4 regions of the Shewanella sp. 125m-7 genome follow, and region 1 is predicted to be linked to each of the others. Evidence: predicted binding sites of a transcription regulator. Region 1 holds the regulator's gene; each other region holds the start of a gene.
What was found. The regulator MetJ, encoded in region 1, represses methionine synthesis genes. The targets are predictions, from matches to a motif close to TAGACGTCTAGACGTCTA.

Region 1 (3,830 bases):
TTGATTTCACTACACAGCACTTTATGGAGTATGTGGCGTTGCCAAAAAATTGAATTGAAATAAGTTTGAGCCCCCTTTAATCGGTTTGTGACTAATGATTGGGGTGGTAAACGCCTTGCTACGTAAATGTTTTATTAAAGTTAAACTTTGTCATCCATTTTAGTCAATTTTGTCTTAGAATATCTTAAGAACAAAAATAACCTTTTTTCGATTTGAGTCGTATTGCAGCTTAGAGCGTTAAGGACATTAAAAGGTGGAATGGATGAACCTAAAGAAAATAGCACTAGCTTGTGCCTTGTTACATTGCTTTTCAGCCCATGCAGGGCAAGAATATTATGAGGCCCGAAGTGATGCTATGGGGGGCGCGGGCGTTGCAGCTTCAAATAAAGAGGGGGCGGCATTTGTTAACCCTGCCTTACTCGCGATTAATGCGCATAAAGATAATTCTGCAGTACTGCTGATGCCCGTTCTTGGAATCGATATGGCTGATAGCGATGACATGATAGATAAGTTTGATTCGCTGATTGACGCATACGATGGCTTAGCTGATGCGATTGATACTGGCAATAGTGGTGATATTAATCAATTTCGTGATGATTTAGTGGGTGATTTAGAGTCGTTAAAGGGCACTTCAGCTTACGCGAGTGCGGGGCTTGGTTTTAGCGTGGCTATTCCGCATCAAAGAATGCCGATGGCAATTTTCTATAAGAGCTATGTCAACGCCGTCGGCGTTGCAGATATCGCGCAGTCAGATATCAACACCCTCAATAATTTAGATCCTAATAATCCACCACAAATTTCTGATTTAGACTCTCAAGGGCAAGTGGTAGGCGGCGCAGTATCAGATTTAGGTATTGCATTGAGTTTTCCACTTTCTATCGTCAATATGCCGATTGCAGTGGGTATATCGCCAAAGTTTCAGCGCGTCGACACCTATAACTATATTGCCAATGCGAATAACTTTGATGCCAGTGATTTTGACGACGTTAAGTACCGTAATGATGAGACTAACTTTAACCTCGATATCGGTGTTGCCTTGCAACCATTTGAAGGGCTGACGCTAGGTCTGTCGGGGAGAAACTTGATTAGCCAGGATGTGGATACCATAGAAGTTGAAGGGCAAAAGTTTACCTACCGCGTAGAGCCTTTGGTAACCGCTGGAGTGGCTTATGACTGGAGTATTTTATCGGTAACGACAGATATCGATCTGATTGAAAATAAGAAGTTTAAAGAGCTCGATGGTACCCAATATTGGCGCTTAGGGGGTGAAGTCAGAGCCTTTGATTGGATGTCGCTACGAGTGGGTTATCGCCATGATATGAAAGACTCTACAGCTAATCTCTATTCTTTGGGTTCAGGCTTTGCCTTCGGTGATTCGTTTTTCTTAGACTTCACAGGTATGTTTGGTGACGACAATGCGGTAGGAGGCGTACTGCAAACCTCCTACCATTTCTAGTCGACCTCTTCTCGTTGATTAGCCCATCAATTCGATAGTCGACTTAACGGTTAAAATCAGTGCACTAACCGCACATAAAGCCAGAGTGAACGCTCTGGTTTTTTGTTTGTCGACTCTGCCAACCAATCGCCCCGCCACGATATATCCCAAAATCACAGAAGGTAGCAGCATTAAAGAGATATAAAAGTGCTGAACAGTTAATAGGCCCGCAAAAGCTAATATGATTAGGGCTATCATAGAGCTGAAGATAAAGAAGGCCGATAAGGCGGCGCGAAATTGGCCTGCATCTTTACCGGAAAGCAAGATGGCAAGAGGCGGCCCACCAATTGAGGCTATGTTGCCAAAAATACCGGATAAAATGCCTGCGATAAATAAGCTAAATCGATTCACTGGAATACTAAACTTCATCAAGCTTAAACCAACCGCTAATGCCACAATCGCGGCTATCGCCAGACCTAAAATCGGTTGCGGAGCAATGAGTATTAAGGTCACCCCGAGTATGCCGCCAGGAATACGGCCTAACAGTGCGTACTGCAGGCCGTTGAACTCAAGTTGGCCGCGCTCTCTAAATAGGGTAAGCAATGCAATAGAGAACCCCATCATGATGACGGGGGCGGGCACGAGGCTTGGGTCGACAATATAGAGTAAGGGGCTAGCAACCACTGCTAGGCCAAAGCCGATAAGACTTTGGGTTAGTGCGCCACAAAAGATAATCAGTGAGGCGAGTACAAGCGTAGCGGGTTCGATCATCAGTTTATCCAGCCGCTAAGGGCTAATATATGCGAGCTAGTCTGAGATGATGCCGTGAATCGACTCACAGCGACAAGTTTAAATAGCCAATACGTTTATAAGAAGTGACAGTGAAAATCACCAATTGTTTGGGCCTAAAAACAGATAAGGACTGCTAAGCAGTCCTTATCTGGAGATCATATTTGTCGATAATCAATGAAGATTATTCAAGTTCTTCCCACTCAATACCCATCTCATCCATCAAACGTTTAACCTCAGCAGGCATGCTGTCAGGTTTATCTTTAGTCAGATCGGCATCGTTTGGCAGTGGCTGACCTGTGTATGCATGCAAGAATGCTTCGCACAACAGTTCACTATTTGTGGCGTGACGCAAGTTATTCACTTGGCGGCGTGTGCGTTCATCGGTAAGTACTTTAAGTACTTTCAAAGGAATGGACACAGTAATTTTTTTCACTTGTTCATTCTTTTTGCCGTGTTCAGCATATGGGCTGATATAATCGCCATTCCACTCAGTCATTGACTCACCTGTTATTTCAAAATTCGGGGCAGATTTTAACCCTTTAAATTGTGCAGTCAAATTATTGCCTCTTATTTATGACAATTGCAAATAGATTTCTATATGCATGGACGTCTAAACGGCTAAAAAGGTTGACGAAGGCGGAGTGCTTAGGTACATTTAGACGTCCAGACATCTCTAATAAGAAAATACGTAAAAAGGAGTAGTACATGACCGAGCGTAAACTAGCCACTGTGGCAGTACGTCAAGGCATTGAGTCCGATAGCCAGCATGGCGCTGTTGTGCCGCCGATTTACCTATCAACTAACTACTCTTTTGATGGTCATAAAAATCCAAGAGATTTTGATTATAGCCGCTCGGGTAACCCTACCCGCTCAATTCTTGGTGATGCTCTTGCTGAACTAGAAAAAGGGGCTACAGGTGTGATCACTTGTACTGGGATGGCGGCCATCACGCTAGCGACCAGCTTATTGGGACCGGATGATTTACTCGTAGTTCCACATGACTGCTATGGTGGCAGTTATCGTTTGTTTACTAATCTGGCTAAGAAAGGTCAGTTTAAGCTGTTAGTGGTCGATCAAACTGACTCTCAGGCACTACATCAAGCGATAGCGCAGAAACCTAAGATGGTATGGTTAGAAACACCGTCGAACCCGTTGCTGCGTGTCGTTGATATTGAGTCTATTTGTGCTGCGAGTCATGAGGTTGGCGCGCTAGTTGCGGTTGATAACACCTTCTTATCGCCTATTTTGCAGCAGCCGTTATTACTTGGCGCCGATATCGTGATCCATTCGACAACCAAATATATCAATGGCCACAGTGATGTGGTGGGCGGCGCCGTCGTGGCAAAAGATCCTGAAATCGGTGAATTGCTGCATTGGTGGTCAAATACATTAGGGCTAACGGGGTCAGCATTTGATAGTTATCTCACTTTGCGTGGAATTCGTACACTTGCAGTACGAATTCGTGAACATCAGGCGAATGCACAACGAATTCTTGATATTCTAGTCAATCATCACGCTGTGTCGAAGATCTATTATCCAGGGCTTAAAGATCACCCCGGACATGAAATCGCGGCTAAACAGCAAAAAGGTTTTGGCGCTATGT
Region 2 (3,830 bases), on a different contig from region 1:
TGGATGCATTTAAGGCCCGCTTCAATCACTTCCCACTTAGAGGAGTCGATCATAATCGGTACGCGCGAGATATCAGGCTCAGAGGCGATAAGGTTGAGGAATTTGTGCATCATCTCAACGCCATCGAGCATGCCTTCATCCATGTTGATATCGATGATCTGTGCGCCGCTTTCAACTTGCTCACGGGCAACCGACAGCGCTTCTTCATATTCGCCAGTTTTGATCAGGCGTAAAAACTTAGCCGATCCGGTTACGTTAGTACGTTCGCCGACGTTTAAAAATAGCGAATTTTTATCAATGGTCAGCGGCTCAAGCCCTGATAGACGACATGCAACTGGGATGTCGGGCAGTACGCGGGCCGGGTGCTTAATAACCGCTTCACGGATAACGCGAATATGCTCAGGCGTACTACCACAGCAACCACCAATGATGTTTAAGAAGCCGTCAGCTGCCCACTCTTCAATAATGTTGGCCATCTGCTCGGGCGTTTCATCATAGCCACCAAACTCGTTAGGTAGGCCTGCATTGGGGTGCGCCGAGACAAAGCACTCAGAGATTTTCGATAACTCTTCAACATAAGGGCGCAGCTCTTTTGGCCCAAGGGCGCAGTTAAGACCAATAGACAGAGGCTTAACATGGCGCAGTGAGTTATAGAATGCTTCGGTGGTTTGTCCGGTTAAGGTACGGCCAGAGGCATCGGTAATGGTGCCAGAGATCATAATCGGTAAGCGGAAACCTTGGGTGTCATATACCGTTTCAATCGCAAACAGTGCGGCTTTGGCATTTAGCGTATCAAAAATGGTTTCGACCATGATGATGTCGCAGCCGCCTGCAATTAGCGCGTTGATTGACTCGACGTAGGCTTCAACCAGCTCATCAAAACTCACGTTACGGTAGCCTGGGTCATTCACATCGGGGCTAATTGAGCAGGTTCGGTTCGTTGGGCCAAGTACCCCTGCAACGTAACATTGGCGACCCGTCTCTGCTTCAACTTCATTGGCCGCTTCGCGTGCAATGCGTGCACCCGCTAAGTTGATCGCAGCTGAATGCTCCTGCATGTCGTAATCGGCCATGGCGATACGCGTAGCGTTAAAGGTATTGGTTTCGATGATGTCAGAGCCAGCTAACAGGTAGTCTTTGTGGATCTGCTTGATAGCATCGGCTTGGGTGAGCACCAACATATCGTTGTTGCCCTTTACATCACAATGCCAGTCTTTGAACTGTTCACCACGAAAGTCATGTTCTTCAAATTTGCGATCTTGGATCATGGTGCCCATCGCGCCGTCGAGGATAAGGATCCCATCTTGAAGCTTTTGGGTAAGTACTGCTAAAACCTTGTCGGCAGAGTCTTGAGTATGTGCTACTGCGCTCAAGGCATGTGTTGGGGTACAGGTTGCCATAGATAATTCCTACCAGTTCGCAAATCGTTATTCTTGTAATACCAAGCAAAATAAGTCTCTGAATACTTAACTTACCTAGATCTGGTGTAAATCATGTCCGTTATTTTCAGTTAAGGTCGTTTATTATGAGTGACCTTTTATTTTGTTTGGACATTTATACGTATAGACGTCCATAATACGTGAGAGGCGATAAAAAGTGCAAGTGCTAAAGCATGATACTTTTTCAGCATTAAAAGCCAATGAATTTTAACTAAGTTGCTGATAAATAATGAAGGTCAACAGGTATAATGCAAACCACTAAGGTGATTTTACTTCGGCACGGCGAATGCGATGGTGGCAATATTTTACGCGGCCAAGTTGATGTTGCGTTAACTGAGCTTGGTCAGTTGCAGATGAAAAAGGCATTTTCCGCCTTATGCTTAACCGATTTGTCAGTCGATTTTACCGTTAATAGTGTGATTAGTTCACCGCTTCAGCGCTGCGCCAACATCGCAGAGCAATTGGCTCGTGAGCATGATTTAGACTTTTCTATTGAAGCCGGTTTTAAAGAGCTGAACTTCGGCGATTGGGACGGGCAAACCTTCGACGCGCTTTATCAAACTTGTGGTTCAGCGCTTGATAACTACTGGAAAAACCCTTGGTTGCTATCGCCGCCTCATGGCGAGTCTATGCAAGATTTTGAGGCGCGTATCGATAAAGCCTGGCAGGCGATGCTCAAGCTGCATCAAGGAAAGACGGTATTAGTGGTGACTCACGGTGGCGTAATACGTCATTTAATGAGTAAAGCTCTGGACGTCAGTCAGTGTGCGGGTTTTTACACCTCGCTTAAATTGCCTTACGCGGCCACGGTAGCGATTGATGTGCTGCACAATGATAATAAGCAGTTCATGACCCTAAATTGGCGGTAGAAGTTTAAAGATGGACCTAGGACCTAGGACCTAGAGCTTAGAACCTAGAGCTTAGAACCTAGAACCTTTTTATCGTAGGTCGGGCTTTAGCCCGTCAATCTTGGTTTTATTTATAAAACAAAGGTGATATCAGCCTTGCTGGTATGATGCTAAACTGCGGCGTTATCTTATGTAGCGCTGCTTGCGTTAAAGGCTGCGTTTGCTCTTAGCATAAAAGATAGCTAAAAAATGAAAGTTAGGTGCTTAACAGCATAAAGGGAACCGGAGGCTGGCAGTTATTCGCCGCTTAGTCCGGACTGTACCCGCAACTGTAGGGAAGGTTAGCCATAGGGCTGCGCTTCCAAGTCAGATACCTGCCTAACTTATGTTGTTCATTACGTATCATTCAGTACGTGTTGATAATTAAAAAGTGTATCCATATACACATAAACTCGTGCGGGCGACTCGAGGGAGACAATAAATGAAACTCGATACTGGGTTATTAGACTCTTGCTTGGACACTTGCTTGCTAGATGCCAGTTTTTTCTATGAATGGTTGAATGGCAACAATGGCTAATTCGAAATCACAGCAGCAAATTAAAACCGTGCTAGCGGTTAAAGATTTAAGTTGGCACTTAGACGGTAAAGCGATTTTATCGGCAATTGAGTTTAGCTTAGCTGAAGGCAAAATGCTGGGCATTATTGGCCCTAATGGCGCGGGTAAATCCAGTTTACTTCGCTGCTTATATCGCTTTATTAAGCCTAGCAGCGGCAGCATTAATTTATTCGGCCAAGATATTAGCGCGCTATCGGCTAAAGCTTTTGCCCAGCAAATCGCCGTGGTACTGCAAGACACGCCCCATCATTTTGAAATGACTACAGCGCAACTTATTGCTCTTGGTTTAACGCCTCATAAAAGTGCCTTTGATTTTACTAGCCGCAGCGATCGCGTTGTGGTTGCACAGGCGCTTGGAAAAGTGGGTCTTGAAGATAAAGCCAATCAAGCTTATGAGAGCTTATCAGGCGGAGAGAAGCAGCGGGCATTGATCGCTCGCGCCATAGTGCAGCGCCCTAAACTGCTTATTCTCGATGAACCGACAAATCACTTAGATATTCGTTATCAGATCCAAACCTTGGAGCTGCTACGCAGCCTCAACATCACAGTCATTACCTCTATTCATGATCTTAACCTTGCCAGTGCGCTGTGTGATGAGCTTTTGCTGCTAGATAACGGCTGCGCTATAGCCAGTGGAACACCCAAAATGGTACTCACTGAGCAACGTATCGCCAAGGTATTTGATGTGTGCTGTGAAATCAGGCCGCACCCTCAACATGGCAATCCACTTATCAGTTATTTCTATGGCTACGAAACGGTTTTGGCAAGCGGCGTTCATACAAGAGTCGATATAAAGAGGAGTGTGCGAGCTGAGGCTCTTGTTCAAATGAAAGCTGAGGCTCTTGTTCAAATGAAAGCTGGAGACCAAGATGAATAAGGCTTTAATCGCCAGTAACCCATTAGCCATTAATTGTCGTCGGCGAGCCG
Region 3 (3,830 bases), on a different contig from region 1:
AGGCGTGTATTGGCAAAAAGAGGCTTATTGCTTAAACCAATATGAGCGTTCAATAAAAAGCCTGCAATAAGCAGGCTTTTTCATCTGTAAAATGCACTAGATTAATTTCTGTTTGGCTAAGCCTTCTTTGGCGACCAACTCTAGCCAATGTTGAGCTAGACGCGCATTGGCTCCATTGCGACGATACGCACCAAACAATGGGCGTTTTAGGCCTTCAGGCCCAAGCTTTACACTCGTTAGGCTAAGTCCATGTGCTTCGCTAATAGACCAACTCGGCAGTGCGGCTATACCGTCTTTACAGGCGATACGCTGAAGTAACATCATGGTTAAATCACACTTCACCTGAGGGCCAGCTTTTATGCCCGCAGGCTCTAAGAAATGGCGATATATATCTAAACGCTCAAGTGAAACCGGATAACTTAAAATCGATAAGTTCTCTAATTGTTTTGGTGTGACATATTCTTGCTGCGCCAGAGGATGATCGCTGGCAACAACTAACCTAACTTCAAAATCAAATAGATGCTGATAAGCAATTGACTGGCCGGGTACCGGATCTGAGGTCAAAACCACATCTAACTCGCCAATTTCTAATGCGTTCAAAGAGTCGAACAGATGACGACTTGATAGGTCGAGATCGGCCTGTGGATATTGTTGTCTAAACTCTTCCATTACAGGCATTAACCAGCGGAAGCAGCTGTGGCATTCGATGCCGACGCCTAAATGATTGTCTCCATCGGCCAAACCTTTCTTTAAGTCAACTTCAGTCTCGATCACTTTTGGCAGAATATCTTCAGCAAGGTTGAGTAATCTCGCGCCTTCTTGCGTGAAAGAGAGGGGCTTACTCTTACGCACAAAAATAGCTGAGTTAATTCGAGTCTCTAACTCCTTGATCTGATGCGACAGTGCTGACTGAGTGACGAAGCGTTTTTTTGCCGCCCCAGCGAGGCTGCCGCTTTCTTTTAGGGCAACTAACGTACGTAAATGTCTAAGCTCTATCATTTTATCCTCACATGAAATTCGTTCATGTTGCGCTTGAATTCGTTTCGATTGCGAATACATAGGCTAACACAATAAACTTCTAGACGTCCAGACGCCCGTTGTTATGTTTAGTTTTATGAAATTCAGACGGGCGCTAACTCTGAATTTTGCTCATCTTAACACCAAAAGGTATACAATATGCAATTAAATAGTTTGGGATTTCCACGAATTGGTCGTTTACGAGAACTAAAATTTGCCTTAGAGAAGTATTGGCGTGGTGAAATTGAGCAGTCTCAGTTACTTGATATTGCCAAAGAATTACGCCAAAGCCATTGGCAGTGGCAAGCCGATGCTGGGGTAGCGTTATTACCCGTTGGTGATTTTGCTTTCTATGATCAGGTGTTAACCCTAAGCGCGACGTTAGATGCAATCCCCGCTCGTCATCGTGGCGATACTGCAACAGATATTGATACCTTATTTCGTGTCGGACGTGGCCGTGCACCGACAGGCATTGATGCGCCAGCCGCTGAAATGACTAAGTTTTTCAATAGCAATTATCACTATATCGTGCCCGAACTCAGCGCAGACCAAAGCTTTGATATTGGCTATGAGCAGTTATTTGATGAAGTGACAGAGGCACAGGCCTTAGGTTATAAGGCCAAACCCGTTATTCTCGGGCCGGTTTCTTTTCTCTATTTGTCTAAAACGGTGGGTTCAAATTTCGACAAGCTAAGCTTGCTACCTGCATTGATTGAGGCATATCACAAGATCCTTGCCCGCTTCGAAAGCCAAGGTGTTGAGTGGATCCAGTTAGATGAACCTATCTTGGCTCTAGAGTTAGCAAGTGACTGGCAAGCCGCAATTAGCCTGACTTATGCTGACTTGGCTCAAAGCAAGCTCAAGATCTTGCTGGCCAGTTATTATGGCAGTATTGAACATCATCATCAGCTGGTGTCGTCGCTTGCGGTTGCTGGTTTACATTTAGATCTTGTCACAGCACCAGAGCAATTAAACGCCTTTGCAGCGACCTTAAAGCAAGAGCAAATATTATCGGCGGGGGTGATTAATGGCCGCAATGTGTGGGCGGCTGAGCTTGATAACTTAGCTGAGCAACTATCGAGTGTTGCTCGAGATCTTAAGCAGCGTTTATGGTTATCCCCCTCGTGTTCGTTATTGCACAGCCCGGTGGATTTAGAGGTAGAAACAGGGCTCGCGCCAGCACTAAAGCTGCAATTATCTTTTGCTAAGCAAAAGTTGGCAGAACTCAATAAGCTCAAAGTCTTGCTAACCGAGCCAAATTCGGCAGACGCCCACGCCATTATTAGTGAGTGCCAAGCAAGACGCGGTGCCCGTGCCAAAGCCGCTAATCAAGAGGTGATAGCCAGAGTCGAGGCATTGACCGAGGATGATTATCTGCGTGATGATGTATTTGCTGTAAGGCAAGCAGCGCAAAAGCAAAAGTATCGTTTACCGCTATTGCCAACCACCACTATAGGTAGCTTCCCACAAACCCCTGCAATTCGTGGCCTGCGCAGTCGCTGGCGCAAAGGTGAAATTAGTGTAGAACACTATAATGAGCAGTTGCGCCAAGTAACCAGAGACACTATCGAACGTCAGTTAAAGCTCGATATTGATGTGCTGGTTCATGGTGAAGCTGAACGCAACGACATGGTTGAATATTTTGGCGAGCAGCTAGAGGGTGTTGGCTTTACTCAGTTTGGTTGGGTGCAAAGTTATGGCTCTCGCTGCGTTAAACCACCACTTATTTATGGTGATGTAGCGCGTCCGCTGGCAATGACTGTTGAGTGGGCAGAGTTTGCCCAAAGCCTAACGGAAAAGCCAGTTAAAGGCATGTTAACGGGGCCTGTCACCATCTTGCATTGGTCTTTCGCTCGTGAAGATATCAGCCGTGAGCAGATTGCCATTCAGATAGGCTTAGCGATTCGAGATGAGGTGGTCGAACTGCAAAATGCGGGTATTGGTATTATACAAATTGATGAGCCCGCTTTTCGTGAGGGCTTACCGTTGAAAAAGAGCGATTGGCAGCATTATTTAGATTGGGCTGTTAACGCCTTTAAACTGAGTGCCGCAGGAGTGACTAACGAAACCCAAATTCACACTCACATGTGTTACAGCGAATTTAACGAGACCATTGGCGCAATTGCTGCGATGGACGCTGATGTGATCACTATTGAGACCTCACGGTCTAGAATGGAGTTGTTAAGCGCGTTTGAAGATTTTAACTACCCAAATGAAATTGGTCCGGGTGTTTACGATATTCACTCGCCAAATACGCCAACGGTTGATGAAATCGTCAGTTTGATGGAAAAGGCTGCCAGTAAAATCGCTATTGAACAGTTGTGGGTTAACCCAGATTGTGGGTTAAAAACACGTACTTGGGATGAAGTTGAACCAGCATTGGTTAATCTTGTTGAGGCGACGAAGATTTTGCGGCGCAAATTAGGCTAGCGCTATTCCCCTAGTGAGTTAATTAAGCAAACGAGCTAAAGCATTACCCGTCTAACGGCGCTTTAGCTCGTCATTGGCTCATCATTGGCTCGTCATTGGCTCATCATTGGCTCGTCATTGGCTCATCATTGGCTCGTCATTAGCTCGTCATTAGCTCGTCATTAGCTGATAGTTTGCTCGTTATTAGCTGATAGTTTGCTCGGCGTCAGCATTCGTTTGCCTAGTGTGTTGCCTGTAATGCTTGGTGATTAAAGGGCGACGCTGCCAGAGTGAGTGCTGTGATGAACTATTTGTTTACTTATCCGGTCTTATAGAGTCATATTCATTTTACTGCCGCAATATGATGCGGATAATGCTGAGCGCTATGACCGAAAAGAAAGCGA
Region 4 (3,830 bases), on a different contig from region 1:
CATGCCATAGCCAACGCCACGACTGGCGATACCATTACCTTTAAACTGCTCTTCGGTTGGCGTGGAGATGGCGTAACCATTGTTACGACAGAAGAAAATAACCGGAGAGTTTAATACCGCAGCCATATTAAGGCCTGCATGGAAATCGCCTTCAGAAGCTGCGCCTTCACCAAAATAGCAGATGGCGATGTTGCGCTTACCTTGGCGCTTAAGGGCATAGGCAACACCTGTTGCTTGCGGGATTTGCGTCGCAAGCGGCGATGAAATTGTTTGATAGTTAAGTTCTTGGCTACCGTAATGGATCGGCATTTGACGGCCTTTACCAAAGTCTTTTTCATTACTGAACATTTGATTCATAAACTGTTCAGTAGTAAAGCCTCGGTAACGCAGTGCCGCATGTTCACGATATTGGGCTAAAATAACGTCGCCATCATCTAGGGCCGCTGTGCTACCAATGATTGACGCTTCTTCACCGGTACAGGTCATGTAGAAACTAATACGGCCTTGACGCTGCGCACCTAACATACGCTCATCTAATACTCGAGTGAATACACAAGTATCGTGGACCCTTCTAGCCAGTGTTTGGTCTATTACCGGTAATACCGCATTTTCATAAGCGGTACCATCTGCTTGTAAAATTTTTAAAATCGGGATCGCCAGTGAATCTTTATCTAGAAAGCTCACGCGATGGACTGTTTCAGCATTCGTTGTTGCGTTGCTCATAATGTGCTCTTGTTATTGATGGTGTCGCTAAACAACTTACTAGCAGCACCTTTCTATTTTAATACGCGGGAAGAACATTACGTTAACGTAAACTAACTCTCAATACTTCCCATCATTGAAACGACAACTTAGCAGCTCCTTGCATGTATATATTGGTTTACATGCACGGTTATTCATTTAAACCTTAATCAATATTGCTATCGTCTGCAGTCTTTAGCATCAATACCGTACGTTGTCCTATGGGCACCTTGGCATTAGGAAATACGATTGATTCAAACTCATGTTCTATTTTTACGTCCTGACCGCCTTCTTTAGCCAGCGTGTAACCTTTTGGAAAAGCCGTGAAGTTTTCTGCATCATTGGTAAATGTGAATTCAAAATCGTCGAAGTGCTTATTTACCGAGCGGCAAACTTGATACAGGTTTAAGCGCTTCATATCAAATGGAGCGAGTTTGAGATCTTTCCCTGTCATTAATAGCGTCAACATCTCTTTCATCGCAATAAAGCGGCTCATGTCATTTTTACCCATAGGGAATACTTTACCCAGTTCAATGGTAAATGCATCTGCATGATAATTTTCAGAAGAGAAGTAACTAAAGGTCGTCGTCGGTTCGTGATGGAATAAAATCGTGTTTACGCCACAAGCCTCAAGAAACATGATTTGCTGGCGGCTAAATTTACGATTAGCGCGGTAAGGATAAATCGCAAACTTTTCATGTTTAGAGGCGCGGATGGCGGTATGGAGATCATAATGCATTCTATGGCGCTCACCAGATTGTGACGCAAAAAACTTGTCTACATAGTGTTCAAGCTTCTGCGCTCTCACGCGCTCTGGGTTACATAATCCTTTACCGCGAGAATAGGCCCCATTAAACAACCTGTTGAGATTTTCATCTATAAAGCGTGTGCCGTTATGAATTGCTGGCGGGTTACCAATAAGGAACAGCACTCTTTGTTGCAAAGTGATGTTCTTGCTAAGTAACTGTGTCATTAGATCATTACACAGTTCAATGGGAGCAGTTTCATTTCCGTGAACCGCACAAGACAAGACGATGTCTTTGCTGTGCTTAGCATTCATCGGCTCAAACATGATAACGCCAGTGTCCCAAACTTCGACACGAACCTGATTTTCAAGCTCGAATTCAAACTGCTCAGGTAAATGTTGTGGGTGTGCCAGGGTCAGCGCTAAAAAGTCCTTAGACTGTTTCAAATCGTGAAACACAAACTACTCCTTATTATTGGTACGTCAGCTTTATATCGGTAAAAACAATTCATACTACAAGCAACTGTTTCTATGGCGATCTCAACTAATTCTGCCACGGATAGTAGCATAATTAGCAGCCTACTCGGGTACAGAATTTGATGCATTAGTTCAACAAATAACCAGCCAGTAAATTTTATGCTTGCATAAGTAAAAAAAATAAAACAAGATAAAGACATCTAGCCATCCAAACGGCTACAGTATACGTTTCTAAATTAAGAATTAGATGTAAGGGGAAAATTATGGCAGTGGCTACATTCGGTGCGGGTTGCTTTTGGGGAGTTGAATATTTCTTTAGAGAAGTCGAAGGTGTCATCGATTGTACTTGTGGCTATATGGGCGGTAAGGACGGCTATACACGCTACCAAGATGTCAAAACCGGTTCTACAGGTCATGCTGAAGTGGTGCAAGTCCAATACGATGCAGGAATCGTCACTTTTGACGAATTACTCAATGTATTTTGGCAAAACCATAACCCGACAAGCCTAAACCAACAAGGTGGCGACATTGGGAACCAGTATAGAAGCACTGTTTTTTTCCACGACAAGCTGCAAAAAAAGCAGGCTGAAACGTCAAAACTCGCGTTAATAAAAAGCCAAAAATGGGGGGCAAGACAAATTGTTACCGAAATCGTCCCTTGCCAGCAGTTTCATCAGGCAGAAGAATACCATCAAGATTATTTAGCCAAGAACGAACTGCCTAGCTGTCATATCAGTTATTAATACCGGTAAACAGCTCGTCATAATTGATATTCCTTACTCAATTATTTAAGGGCAACAAAAAGGCACTCAAGGTTCCATAATGAAACTCATGACTGTAACAGGAACGACATTTACCTGTTTATCCACTTTAGCCATGTCAGCTAATGATAGGTGCACTTCTACTTTGAACAAGGGTGGACCTGCCCCCCTTACCCATTAAAAAATGATCACAAGAGTTATCATTATTCAATTTGAGTAAATAGGATATTCTAAAGCGCGGATGTCACCACAAGCGCTGCGCTTTCACCAAATGCACGCAGATAAAGATGAAGAGCTTAACTGGCCTAAGCAGTGGCTCTTCTCCGTGTCCTCTGTGGTGAATTGCTAAGGATGCCAATTCGCCGATTTCAACTTACTGAATCATTTTCAGTCCATTTGGGTAATAAAGGTTTGCTCGTCATCCACAAAAGCCACAAAGCCGCCGTGATAGATAAATACCCGACCACGCCCCTCAACTAGGCAGGCAAGCTGTGGGTTCAAATCTTCTTCGTTATCCTGACTTTGAAATGTGCCGGTATCGGTGATTACGCCGCTGAGTGTAGGCAAATATCCATAAGTGCGCTTGGCTTGATCAATCAGGTTCAATTCGCTGGCGGTAGATAAGCAAAAGGTGAGCGCACCGGCTTCTTCGATAAATAACGTTTTCAGTTCTTCAAAAGCTGTAATCACCAGCCAGTCGATGCCGTTAACATGATGGATATACATAGAGTTTCTCGGTAATTCTGATGCGGAGATTCTATCACTATCAGCGGCAGAACGTAGTAGAGATTTAGTTGCTAAAGGCGGTAATTTTGTGCCATTTCCGGACATTCACTAGGCCAAGTTGAAACACGCTTTTTCCCCAAAATGAGTTTACCTTCAAATGAAGGGTCATTACATTTTTGTCTGAGCTGTGGCTACAGGGCTGCTAATTTGAAATAGTCGCTTTAGAGTTATCAATCGCCTGCAGCGGGCGCATGTGCAGACACAGCCGTGACACGCTGCAAGTCCATCCTTGGAAGCTCGGCCATGACGAATAGCATCCCTGCTAAAAAGCCAGTTCGGCATCCTGCCTCTCGTTCGAAAACTTGATAACTCCGTTACCT

Region 2: metH (methionine synthase) is a predicted target of MetJ. The motif match lies at 1,556-1,573, and genes of this name have one in related genera.
Region 3: metE (5-methyltetrahydropteroyltriglutamate--homocysteine S-methyltransferase) is a predicted target of MetJ. The motif match lies at 1,072-1,089, and genes of this name have one in related genera.
Region 4: msrA (peptide-methionine (S)-S-oxide reductase MsrA) is a predicted target of MetJ. The motif match lies at 2,165-2,182, and genes of this name have one in related genera.

What each region holds. Positions count from the first base shown of each region.
Region 1 is NZ_JBRILQ010000023.1:11,917-15,746, forward strand. Features, by position in the region: gene ACVBIL_RS11905 (LysR family transcriptional regulator) at 1-53, shown strand, start outside; gene ACVBIL_RS11910 (conjugal transfer protein TraF) at 263-1,456, shown strand; gene ACVBIL_RS11915 (sulfite exporter TauE/SafE family protein) at 1,475-2,206, opposite strand; gene metJ (met regulon transcriptional regulator MetJ) at 2,409-2,723, opposite strand; gene metB (cystathionine gamma-synthase) at 2,933-3,830, shown strand, end outside.
Region 2 is NZ_JBRILQ010000014.1:17,616-21,445, reverse strand. Features, by position in the region: gene metH (methionine synthase) at 1-1,400, opposite strand, end outside; gene ACVBIL_RS08715 (histidine phosphatase family protein) at 1,688-2,308, shown strand; cobalamin riboswitch at 2,529-2,683, shown strand; gene ACVBIL_RS08710 (ABC transporter ATP-binding protein) at 2,848-3,780, shown strand; gene ACVBIL_RS08705 (FecCD family ABC transporter permease) at 3,773-3,830, shown strand, end outside.
Region 3 is NZ_JBRILQ010000027.1:9,768-13,597, reverse strand. Features, by position in the region: gene ACVBIL_RS13120 (HDOD domain-containing protein) at 1-45, shown strand, start outside; gene ACVBIL_RS13115 (LysR substrate-binding domain-containing protein) at 97-999, opposite strand; gene metE (5-methyltetrahydropteroyltriglutamate--homocysteine S-methyltransferase) at 1,177-3,447, shown strand; gene ACVBIL_RS13105 (protein disulfide oxidoreductase) at 3,812-3,830, shown strand, end outside.
Region 4 is NZ_JBRILQ010000008.1:96,951-100,780, forward strand. Features, by position in the region: gene ACVBIL_RS05905 (thiamine pyrophosphate-dependent dehydrogenase E1 component subunit alpha) at 1-723, opposite strand, end outside; gene astE (succinylglutamate desuccinylase) at 908-1,945, opposite strand; gene msrA (peptide-methionine (S)-S-oxide reductase MsrA) at 2,227-2,706, shown strand; gene ACVBIL_RS05920 (cytosolic protein) at 3,112-3,450, opposite strand.